One region of the Pseudoalteromonas sp. SR44-2 genome, then DNA from elsewhere that is predicted to be linked to it. Evidence: predicted binding sites of a transcription regulator. Region 1 holds the regulator's gene; each other region holds the start of a gene.
The links. Region 1 encodes sigma-54, which starts transcription at its own class of promoters, with help from an activator protein. Its sites were predicted from a motif close to GTTGGCACGNNNNTNGNNT; they were not measured.
Positions count from the first base shown of each region.

Region 1 (4,222 bases):
CCTCAGGCTGAGCCTGAAGTTGTTGCTAAGCCTGATTACATAGCTATTGAGCTCAAACAGACAGCCTATGATGAGCAAGGTAAAATTAGCCACAAAGTCACTGCGGCTAAAATGGAGCTATACCAGCAATTAGGTTTCACGTTTTTCGAAAAACCCATTTTCACTTTATATAACGAACAACAAACGTGGCAAATAAATGCAGACGAAGCAACATTATACGAAGATAAACAATTAATTTTAGAAGGTAATGTGGTTGCCAAAAATTTAACCGATAACGCCATGATAGACAAAATCAATGCTGATAATATTCAGGTTGATATAAAGTTATTAACAATGCGTTCGGAGCAACCCGTCATTATCACTGGACCCAATTTAAAAATCACCGGTAAAGGCCTAGAAGCCGACTTAAAAACCGAAGTGATAAAACTAATTAACCATACGCGAACCATATATTATGACCAATAAAATATTAAAATCACTTATAATTCCTACACTTATACTAGCGTTTAATAGTAGTGCTGCAGAGCAAAACACGCAACCTGCTGCCAATCAAATTTCAATAAGTGCCGACAAGCAAGAAGGTCAATTAAAAGCTAATGTGGGTATTTTTGAGAAAAACGTTGAGATTATTCACGGTAATCGCCGCATTACAGCCGATCGCCTAGAAGTACACAAACGTGATGAACTTGGTGATAATAAACAATTATTAATTGCCACAGGTAGCCCTGCGCACTTTGAAGAAAAGCAATCAGACGGCACGACTATGAGCGCCAGTGCTGATGAAGTACGTTATGATGTATCTAAGCGTTTTTTAACGCTTGTTGGTAATGCACAAGTATCGCAAGCCGGACAAAAAATAAATGCTAAAAGCATTACCTACGACATAGAGCAGCAGCTCATCAGTGCCGAAAAAGATGAAAACTCAACTGACCGCGTTCACACAATTTTAGTACCGATCGAAACTAAAAAAAGTAAAAAAGGCGATAAAGGTCAACCATGAGCACATTAAAAGCAGAACTATTGGCAAAAAGCTATAAAGGTCGTGAAGTTGTAAAAAACGTCGGCCTTGAAGTACAAGCTGGCAGTATAGTTGGCTTACTTGGCCCTAACGGTGCTGGTAAAACAACGACTTTTTATATGATTGTAGGGCTTGTTCCTAGCGACAAAGGTAAAATATCTATTGATGATAACGATATTACTCTTTTACCTATGCATAGTCGTGCTAGATTAGGCATAGGCTACTTACCGCAAGAGTCATCAATTTTTAGAAAGCTGACTGTTTATCAAAACTTAATGGCCATTTTAGAAACGCGCAAAGAACTAAATAAACAAGCCAGAGAAGACACGCTCAATAACTTATTAGATGAATTTAGCATACAACACATTCGTGATAGCCAAGGTATGGCATTATCGGGTGGAGAACGTCGTCGTGTAGAAATAGCACGAGCGCTGGCAGCAGATCCTAAATTTATATTACTGGATGAACCGTTTGCCGGTGTTGACCCTATTTCGGTATTAGATATAAAGAAAATAATAGAACATCTTAAAAATCGTGGGATTGGAGTATTAATTACCGACCATAACGTAAGAGAGACCCTTGATGTTTGCGAAAAAGCCTACATTGTTTCTCATGGGGAGCTGATTGCATCAGGTACTCCAGAACACGTATTAAATGATAAAACAGTACGCGATGTTTATTTAGGCGAGCAATTTAGGCTGTAACATTTACGCCATGTCTTTAAGCATCTGCTAGTATTAATTATAACAACATAAAAGGATTGTTAGAGATACATGAGGCAATCACTACAGCTGCGCATGGGCCAGCAACTTACAATGACTCCACAGCTGCAACAAGCTATTCGTTTGTTGCAACTCAGTACATTGGATCTCCAGCAAGAAATACAAGAAGCTCTCGACAGTAATCCACTATTAGAGGTTGAAGAGGCAGACTATTCTGAAGACGCTGCTGGTAAAAACGAGCAAAAAGCTGATACCGATGACATAACTGTTAGCGCATCTGCTGATGATGCTCCGAGCGAATATGAACAAGATACTGGTGAAGCACTTGCAAAAGACACGCTAAGTGACGACATGGCTATGGATGTCAGTTGGGATGAGTACATGAGTGCCGCTCCTGCAGCCTCATCAGGTCCAATGCCTGAAGACGAATCAATATACCAAGGCGCCTCTACTGAAACGCTGCATGAGTATTTAATGTGGCAATTACAACTAACGCCATTTAGCCCTACCGATGAAGCCATCGCTATTGCGATTGTAGAGGCCGTCGATGATTCAGGTATTTTAACATTAAGCTGCGAAGAGATTTTAGAAAGCTTTAATCAAGAAAACGAAGATGATAACGAAGTCGAACTTGATGAAATTGAAGCGGTATTAAAACGCATCCAACTGTTTGATCCTGTTGGTATTGCTGCACGTAGTTTACAAGAGTGTTTGTGTATTCAGCTTAATCAATTTGATAAAGAAACACCTTACATTAATGAAACGAAAATGATTTTAACCGAGCATATTGATCTATTAGCAGCTCGCGACTATCGTACATTAATGAAAAAAACTAAGCTTAAAGAAGAAGAGCTTAAAGAAGTGATGACACTAATACATACTCTCAACCCAAAACCTGCAGATACTATTGTAAGGGAAGAATCTGAGTATGTTGTTCCTGATGTGTCAGTTAAAAAAATTAAAGGCCGCTGGGTTGTCGAATTAAACCCAGATAGCATGCCTAAAATTCGTGTTAATAGCCAATACGCGGCAATGTCTCGCACTGTAAAATCAAGTGGCGACAGCCAGTTTATTCGCTCACATTTACAAGAAGCTAAATGGTTTATTAAAAGCTTAGAAAGTAGAAACGACACGCTATTAAAAGTTACTAATTGTATTGTTAAGCAACAACAAGGCTTTTTTGAACATGGCCCTGAAGCCATGAAACCAATGGTTTTAAATGATGTCGCTGAAATGGTAGAAATGCACGAATCGACAATTTCGCGTGTGACTACTCAAAAGTACATGCATACACCCCGTGGTATATTTGAGCTTAAATATTTTTTCTCAAGCCATGTAAGTACTGAAAACGGTGGTGAATGTTCATCTACAGCAATACGTGCGCTTATCCGAAAATTAATCGCAGCAGAAAACTCAGCAAAACCATTGAGTGATAGCAAAATAGCGGATATATTGGCTGAGCAAGGAATTAAAGTAGCGAGACGTACAATCGCAAAATACCGCGAATCTCTTGCTATTCCACCGTCAAATCAGCGTAAAAGTCTGATTTAAGACGCTAAACTAAAAGGGTAATGCTTATGCAACTAAACTTAACTGGTCGTCACGTAGAATTAACCGATTCACTAAGAGACTATATTAATACTAAATTTGCGAAGCTTGAAAGACACTCTGATCATATTAATAATGTTCATGTCATTCTCGATGTAGAAAAGTTAAATCAAAAAGCAGAAGCCACAATACACGTAAGCGGTGCTGAGCTATTTGCCTCTACAGAACATCAAGATATGTATGCCGCTATTGACTCGTTGATCGACAAGCTCGATCGCCAAGTAATCAAACACAAAGAGAAGCTTGCTCGACACTAATATGATGAAATTAAGTTCACTTATATGCCAGGACTGCAGCAAAGCTGCGGTCCTTTTTAATAGCAAAAAAAGAATTTTAGAGTTCATTAGCGAACTTGCTCACGACAAACTTCCGTATTTACCGCAACAAGATATTCTTAATGCTTTAATGAGCAGAGAGAAATTAGGTAGTACAGGTATAGGGCGTGGCATTGCTATTCCTCATGGAAGAATGAGCGGTGCAGAAGAGCCTTTGGCTTTAGTGCTCGTTAGCGAAACTCCAATAAACTTTGATGCAATCGATAATCGCCCTGTTGATATTTTTGTCGCACTCATCGTACCAGATGGCGATAACCAGCAGCACTTAAAGACTCTAGCAACCATTGCTGATAAACTAAACAACAAAGATTTTTGTAAACAGTTACGCAGTGCAAAATCTGATACTGAGCTTTACCAAGTTATTGTCGATCAATCATAGTTTTATAAAGGGTGTTAAATGGAGTTAATTATCATAAGCGGCCGTTCTGGTTCTGGAAAGTCGGTTGCTTTGCGCGTTGTAGAAGATTTAGGTTATTATTGCGTAGATAATATTCCAGTAAACCTACTACCTTCATTAGTTCGCAGTGTATCTGATAGCT
Region 1 is NZ_JACJDW010000008.1:36,077-40,298, reverse strand. It holds gene lptC (LPS export ABC transporter periplasmic protein LptC) at 1-465, shown strand, start outside; gene lptA (lipopolysaccharide transport periplasmic protein LptA) at 455-1,000, shown strand; gene lptB (LPS export ABC transporter ATP-binding protein) at 997-1,722, shown strand; gene H5115_RS06785 (RNA polymerase factor sigma-54) at 1,792-3,291, shown strand; gene hpf (ribosome hibernation promoting factor) at 3,318-3,605, shown strand; gene ptsN (PTS IIA-like nitrogen regulatory protein PtsN) at 3,610-4,062, shown strand; gene rapZ (RNase adapter RapZ) at 4,081-4,222, shown strand, end outside.

Region 2 (4,222 bases), on a different contig from region 1:
CCCGATGAAGGTACATTAATAAGTTTTGAGGAGAACGATATGCCAAGCAAGGTTGTATCGGGGATTGCGTTTAATCGTGACGAATGTTTAATTAAGGTACAAGGTGTGCCAACGGGCACGCAATATCTTTCAAAAATATTGAAACTTTTTGCCGAAAATGGCATCGAAATAGATATGATTAATCAAGTTAATCATAACTTTGAAAAAATAGACTATGCTTTTACTGTGCACTCGAATGATTATCTGCAAGCACTTGAATTATTGAGTGAAGATCAAGCTCAGCTCAGTGCTCAAAATATAAGCGGATTGCAAGCAGTAGCTAAAGTTTCTGCTGTTGGCATGGGTATGAAATCACATTCTGGTGTCGCTAGTTTATTTTTTGATGCATTAGCGCAGGAAAATATTAATGTGGTTTTAGTCTCGACTTCAGAGATTAAAATTTCAGTTTTAATAGATGAAAAGTACTTAGAGTTGGCTGTTCGTGCATTACACAAGGCATTTTTAACAGAAAATGGATAGATTGCGAGTTTTTACTTACTTTTCAGTCTAATTTTCATTAGTATGTTTAAGCGGAATCTTATAATTTTTATTGGAACATGGGAGCAAGAGAATGCTAATACTAACTCGTAGAGTAGGTGAAACCCTAATGATCGGTGACGAAGTAACAGTTACTGTTCTAGGTGTTAAAGGAAATCAAGTTCGAATCGGTGTTAATGCACCAAAAGACGTATCAGTGCATCGTGAAGAGATTTACATGCGCATACAAGCTGAAAAGTCGAACCCTAATCCGGGCAATGCTTAATCAACACGTATACGTAGTTGAGTAATTAACTCAACTAGACTAAAAGCCACTCACTGAGTGGCTTTTTTGTTTATAAAAGCGAGTGTTTCAGGACTAAGTATTTGTTTTGATATGTACTGCATGCCGCTTTTGTTTTTAATAATAATACCTTGTTGGGTGTCTATTACTTCGCTTATATTTTGCCATTCTAATTGATAGCTTTTGTAATGATTAGCAGATTTAATACCTTCTTCATCAAAGGTAAGTGTTACCTCAGAGCCTGATGCTCTGCTGAGCATTTGTCTGGTTACCCACCATGGTCTGCGATAGTAAAAAGCGACGCACTCGAGTACCGCTAACATGATCATAAACGATCCTAAGTAATGATCGTCTAAAACATAAATGCCAAATAAACCAAGCGCAACTAACAACACAAGTAAAAAGTATTTAGGTTTTGCACGCTTACTATAAGGGAGTGACTCATCAAAACACTCGTAAAAGTAGGGTTTATCTAATGTGTAGGTGGTTGTGAATACCATTTTGCCTTGCTTTAAATATCGTTTTTTTTATTTTAACAAGCTAACTGCTAAATGAGCAGCTTTATAGTCAGTGATTTTATTACTGGTACAAAAAAACGGCTCGAAAGCCGTTTTTTTTAGCGGTACAAGAAGAATTAACAGTTAGTTTCTTCAGCGTTCACGCCTTCTTTAACATTTTCACATGCATCTTCAACAGAGTTTTGCACGTCAGTTACTGCTTCGTCGATACGTTCGCCAGCATCTTCTGCATGGTTGTCTTCACAACCCATCATGAAAAAACCTGCAAATACTGCGATTAGTGCTGCTTTTAAAGTTGTAGAGTTCATAGTGTAATTCCTTGTAAGTATTAATTAAATTTTAGTGTTTGTCAGTTGAATGCTTTATCTACCTGGGTGATTTACCACGTAGTGCACCTGAAACTAATGAAATCACTAAAAGTACTAAAAAGATAAAAAATATAATTTTTGCTATACCAGCTGCGGCACCTGCGATGCCACCAAAACCTAACACTGCAGCGATTAAAGCAATAACTAAAAATGTAATTGTCCAGCGTAACATTGTTTTCTCCTTGGTTATCAAATTTGCTCATAATAACTAATGCCAGTTATATGCCAAAGTTTATTTTGTATAAATATCAATTGCTTATGATTTTTTGCTGTTATTCTAGTTATTAGTTGGTTAGTAACTTTTACGCTTTGTTATGTAAGTTATTCACACTGTTGCAAATAACTGCTAAATGTTCACTAAATAGACTTATTTTGGTAAGACCAATTAACAAGTGGTGTGTGGCTTTGCATTTTATATTAAGAATTAGTGTTTATTTTTACTTAGCTTGATAGTTAATTAACAACTTCCATATAACTATTAGCTATAGTCGTTATTTCTTGTATGTATTGTAGAGCGCGTGATTGCTGAGTTATAGCATGTAAATTAATTGAGTGTTATGTTGTTTATTGTTTAATTGGTTTTACCAATTTACAAGATGTAGACAAAACGATTAGTTTTGTTATTATCCAGTGAATAAATATTTAATTAAATCGATTTTTTATTTTCGATATGGGTTTCAAGGGGAGAAAAATGGATATAGGTGCTCTACTCACAACGGCTGGTAACTTAATGCTTACTGGCATGGTTGGGGTGTTTGTATTTCTGTCGATATTAATTGGTGCAGTAACGCTTATGTCTAATTTGGTGACGCGCTTTAGCGAACCTGACGTGGCGACACCAGTTAAATCACCATCTTTTAAATCTCAAGGTGTGCCTAATGAGCACATCGCTGCTATTAGTGCTGCCATTGCTCAGTACAAATCAAATAATAAATAAGGGGCACACACATGGCTAAATTAAAATTAACAGAATTGGTATTACGCGATGCTCACCAATCATTATTAGCAACGCGTATGCGCCTAGACGATATGCTACCGATTGCTAGCAAATTAGACGATGCGGGTTATTGGTCTATTGAATCGTGGGGTGGTGCTACATTTGACTCGTGTATTCGTTATTTAGGCGAAGATCCTTGGGAGCGTATTCGTGCACTTAAAAAAGCGATGCCTAATACTAAACAGCAAATGCTATTACGCGGTCAAAACTTATTAGGTTACCGCCATTACGCTGATGACGTAGTTGAAAAATTTGTAGAACGTGCACATAAAAATGGCGTTGACGTATTTCGTATATTTGATGCAATGAACGATGTTCGCAATCTAGAAACAGCTATTAAAGCGGCTGTAAAAGTAGGCGCTCACGCTCAAGGTACTATTTCGTACACAGTTAGCCCAGTTCATACACTTGATATGTGGCTAACTCTTGCAAAGCAGCTTGAAGATATGGGTTGTCATTCAATTTGTATTAAAGATATGGCGGGTTTATTAAAGCCGTACGATGCTGAAAAACTAATTAAAGCACTTAAAGAAACTGTATCTATTCCAATTGCTATGCAGTGCCACGCTACAACAGGTTTAAGTACTGCTACTTACCAAAAAGCAATTGATGCTGGCATTGATATGCTCGATACCGCTATTTCATCAATGAGTATGACTTATGGACATTCTGCAACTGAAACTATTGTATCGATAGTTGAAGGGACTGAGCGTGATACTGAGCTTGATTTAAACCACCTAGAAGAAATTGCTGCTTACTTTAGAGATGTACGTAAAAAATATGCGGCATTTGAAGGTAGCTTAAAAGGGGTTGACGGGCGTATTTTACTAGCTCAAGTACCTGGTGGCATGCTTACAAACATGGAAAACCAACTTAAAGAGCAAGGCGCAGCCGATAAGCTTAATGAGGTTTTACTTGAGATCCCACGTGTACGTGAAGATCTTGGCTTTTTACCTTTAGTAACACCAACGTCGCAAATTGTTGGCACTCAAGCGGTACTTAATGTGCTAACGGGTGAGCGTTATAAAACCATTACTAAAGAAACTGCTGGCGTATTAAAAGGTGAATATGGCTTAACACCAGCACCAATGAATAAAGAGCTACAAGAGCGCGTGCTTGATGGAGCGGAAGTTATTACTTGCCGCCCTGCAGATAACATTGCACCTGAGCTTGCAACGCTTGAAGCTGAGTTATTAAAAGAAGCACAAGAGCAAGGTTTAACACTTGCTGATGATCAAATTGATGACGTATTAACTTATGCATTATTTCCACAAGTTGGTTTGAAGTTTATTAAAAACCGCAACAACCCAGATGCATTTGAGCCAGTACCTTCTGTTGAAGATAAAAGCAGTAAAGCACCTTCTAAATCAGTTTCAAATGGTAACAAAGTGAAGGCTGAGCAGTACAGCGTAAAAGTAGATGGTAAAGTTTATGACGTAGTAGTAGCGCAAGGTGGTGAACTTAAAGAAGTAACATTAAAAGACTCTGAGCACATTCCTCAGTCTGCTTCGGTTGCATC
Region 2 is NZ_JACJDW010000005.1:181,572-185,793, reverse strand. It holds gene H5115_RS05015 (aspartate kinase) at 1-519, shown strand, start outside; gene csrA (carbon storage regulator CsrA) at 611-802, shown strand; gene H5115_RS05005 (YcxB family protein) at 853-1,320, opposite strand; gene H5115_RS05000 (hypothetical protein) at 1,455-1,646, opposite strand; gene H5115_RS04995 (DUF1328 domain-containing protein) at 1,705-1,878, opposite strand; gene H5115_RS04990 (OadG family protein) at 2,398-2,643, shown strand; gene oadA (sodium-extruding oxaloacetate decarboxylase subunit alpha) at 2,655-4,222, shown strand, end outside.
Region 2: the regulator sigma-54 is predicted to act here: its motif matches at 1,918-1,936, upstream of H5115_RS04995 (DUF1328 domain-containing protein).

Region 3 (4,222 bases), on a different contig from region 1:
ATAGATGCCGACGTATTTGGCAAAATAACCTTACTTCCTAAAAAGTAAGTTACTACCAATAAAATAATTGAACATGTATGTTGGGTTGAGCGAAGCGAGACCCAACATACACAGATACTTTGCATTATCGGCTGTTTCAGCTCTCTCTTTCTCTTCTCATTCCCTTCTCCTTGTGCAAAAGATCTTTAAGTAAATTATTCACAAAGAGGTTAAGAGGCGCTGCGCTTTTAGAGGTAAATATATTATGGAAATTTCATCTCAAAACAGTAGTCATATAATTTTGAACTAAATACTTTCAACTGACGACTATAGCTAACAGCTCTTATTTTCATCCACAAAAAAGCCGCTGTATTTTGCAATACAGCGGCTTTTAAAATCATTATTCTAAATTAATAGATTATGACTTAGGTGCACGACCCGCACGTTTACGTTCGTTTTCTGTAAGGTGTTTCTTACGGATACGAATGTTTAGTGGAGTAACTTCAACTAGCTCGTCATCATCGATGAACTCAAGCGCTTGCTCAAGTGAGTAGTTAAGGTGCGGAGAAAGCGTTTGCGCTTCATCAGTACCAGATGCACGTACGTTAGTTAACTGCTTGCCTTTAAGGGCGTTAACTGTAAGGTCGTTATCACGGTTATGAATACCGATAACCATACCTTCGTATACTTCAACACCGTGACCGATGAATAAACGGCCGCGCTCTTGTAAGTTGAATAATGCGTTAGTAAGTGCTTTACCAGTTGCGTTTGCAATCATTACGCCGTTCTTACGAACACCGATAGCGCCACCTTTATGAGGACCATAATGATCGAACGTATGGTACATAAGACCAGAACCCGAAGTAAGCGTCATGAAATCAGTTTGGAAACCAATTAAACCACGGCTTGGGATCATGAAGTCTAAACGCATACGGCCTTTGCCATCTGGAGTCATGTTAGTAAGTTCACCTTTACGTAGGCCAACTTGTTCCATAACAGAACCTTGATGCTCTTCTTGACAGTCAATAGTCACTGTTTCAAACGGTTCTTCTAGAACGCCATCTACAGTACGTAAGATAACTTCTGGACGAGAAACTGAAAGCTCGTAACCTTCACGACGCATGTTTTCGATTAAGATACCTAGGTGTAATTCACCACGACCAGAAACACGGAAGCTATCTGGGCTTGCAGTATCTTCAACGCGAAGTGCTACGTTGTGTACTAATTCTTTGTCTAAACGCTCACGGATATTACGTGACGTTACAAACTTACCTTCTTTACCACAGAAAGGTGAGTTATTTACAGAGAATGTCATTGTTACAGTTGGCTCATCAACACTTAGTGGTGGTAATGCTTCAACGTTTCCTGGGAAACAAACTGTGTCAGAAATCTTAAGCTCACCAATACCAGTTACAGTTACGATGTTACCAGCGTAAGCTCTATCAGTTTCGATACGCTCAAGACCTAGGTAGCTTTGTACTGCACCAATTTTACCATTACGTGTAGTGCCATCAGCACTGATAATAGTAACTTGTTGGTTAGGAGCAACAGAACCACGTTTAATACGACCAATACCAACTACACCAACATAAGAGTTGTAATCTAGTTGAGAAATTTGCATTTGGAAGTCACCTTCAGGATCTGCATCCGGTGGTGATACTTCTTCAACGATCATCTTGAACATAGGTTCCATGTTGTCTGATGGTTCGTCTAAATCTAGTGTTGCCCAACCGTTGATTGCTGAAGCGTAGATTACTTTAAAGTCTAACTGTTCGTCAGTTGCGCCAAGGTTGTCGAATAAATCAAAGATTTGATCCATAACCCAATCTGGACGAGCGCCTGGCTTATCAATTTTATTGATAACGACGATTGGCTTTAAGCCTTGCGCGAATGCTTTTTGCGTAACGAAACGCGTTTGCGGCATTGGACCTTCTTGAGCATCAACAAGTAATAATACTGAGTCAGCCATCGAAAGTACGCGTTCAACTTCACCACCGAAATCGGCGTGTCCCGGGGTATCTACGATATTGATATGGTAGTCATTCCAAGAAATGGCTGTGTTTTTAGCCAAAATGGTAATACCACGTTCTTTCTCAATGTCGTTTGAGTCCATCACGCGCTCTTCGTTACCGCCGCGTGTTTCTAATGTACCTGATTGCTCAAGTAGTTTGTCAACCAGTGTTGTTTTACCATGGTCAACGTGCGCGATAATCGCTATATTTCTTAACTGTTCGATGCTCATATATTTACTCAGAGAAATTAAATTCTCATTGATCCTGCAAGATCTACGCACTCATCCACGCTTTCGCGAGATGTCCCAGCATAGGATTTAAAAGGGCGCATATTATCCCTCATTAATGACATGGATGAAAGTTTATCCAATATAAATTTCAAAACTTTCTCAATACTTTCACTAAGTATCTGTTTTATATATGACAATTATATGAATTAAATTTCAAATTTTTTTTGAAAAACAGCCTTTTTGGCTATTTTGCTGATCTTTTTGGTACTCTTTTGCATTTAGGTTATGCTATTTCCGAGCGATTAAATTAGCAGCAAATTGTGCCCTGTAAATTTTGCACCAAAAAGGAAAATTTACGCACCAATATAGTGCGTTTGTACATTCCATTTTGATGCAACGATATTTTTTTAATTTATAAACAGCTAGTTATAAAAATGGCACAAAATCAGCTTAGTAAATCCCAAAGCAATTATGCAGCAATAACAAAACCCAATAGTTGGAGGACACATGTCACAATCGGTTTTAGATTTTATTAAAGAAAATGACGTTAAGTTCATTGATTTACGCTTTACTGACACTAAGGGTAAAGAACAACATGTATCTATTCCTCATCACCAAGTTGATGAAGACTTTTTTGAAGACGGTAAAATGTTTGACGGTTCTTCAATTGCAGGCTGGAAAGGCATAAACGAATCAGACATGGTATTAATGCCAGTTGCTGAATCAATCAAACTAGACCCTTTCACTGAAGAATCAACATTAATCGTACGTTGTGACGTAGTAGAGCCTTCAACGCTTCAAGGTTATGAGCGCGACCCACGCTCAGTTGCTAAGCGTGCTGAAGATTACATGCGCTCTACAGGTATTGCAGATACAGTTTTATTTGGCCCTGAGCCAGAGTTTTTCGTATTTGACGACGTAAAATACAAATCAGATATGTCTGGTTCTATGTACAAAATTGATTCTAAGCAAGCTGCTTGGAACTCAGATAAAGAATATGCAGATGGCAACACAGGTCACCGTCCAGGTATTAAAGGCGGTTACTTCCCAGTTGCTCCTGTTGATGACTTCCAAGATTGGCGTTCAGCTACGTGTCTAGTTCTAGAAGAAATGGGCCAAGTAGTAGAAGCACATCACCACGAAGTAGCAACAGCAGGTCAAAACGAGATTGCTACTCGCTTTAATACAATGGTATTAAAAGCGGATGAAATCCAAGAAATGAAATATGTTATCCATAACATGGCTCACTTATACGGTAAAACAGCAACGTTTATGCCTAAACCAGTTGTTGGTGATAACGGTTCTGGTATGCATTGTCACCAGTCACTTGCTAAAGATGGTGTAAACCTTTTTGCTGGTGATAAGTACGGCGGCCTTTCTGAAGATGCGCTTTATTACATTGGCGGTATCATCAAGCATGCTAAAGCAATTAACGCTTTTGCAAATGCCTCTACTAACTCGTACAAACGTTTAGTACCAGGTTTTGAAGCACCAGTTATGCTTGCATACTCTGCACGTAACCGTTCTGCATCAATCCGTATCCCAGTGGTTCCATCTGAAAAAGGTCGTCGTATTGAAGTACGCTTCCCAGATCCAACAGCTAACCCATACCTTGCTTTCTCAGCAATGCTTATGGCTGGCCTTGATGGTATCAAAAACAAGATCCACCCTGGCGATGCTATGGATAAAGATTTATATGACTTACCAGCTGAAGAAGCAGCAGAAATCCCAACTGTTGCAGCATCACTTGACGAAGCACTATCTGCACTCAGCGCAGACCGTGAATTCTTAACTCAAGGTGGCGTATTCACTGATGACTTAATCGATGCTTACATCGAACTTAAATCTAAAGAAGTTGAAAAGCTTAACATGACAACTCACCCAGTTGAGTTTGAAATGTACTACAGCTGTTAATTTAGCTGTATAAAATATGTGTGTTCTCAAGCCCGCTTTGCGGGCTTTTTTAATGGTAAAATTAATCAATCTCCACTAAAGTTAAGT
Region 3 is NZ_JACJDW010000013.1:80,722-84,943, forward strand. It holds gene H5115_RS10055 (CBM9 family sugar-binding protein) at 1-48, shown strand, start outside; gene typA (translational GTPase TypA) at 398-2,221, opposite strand; gene glnA (glutamate--ammonia ligase) at 2,729-4,135, shown strand.
Region 3: the regulator sigma-54 is predicted to act here: its motif matches at 2,655-2,673, upstream of glnA (glutamate--ammonia ligase).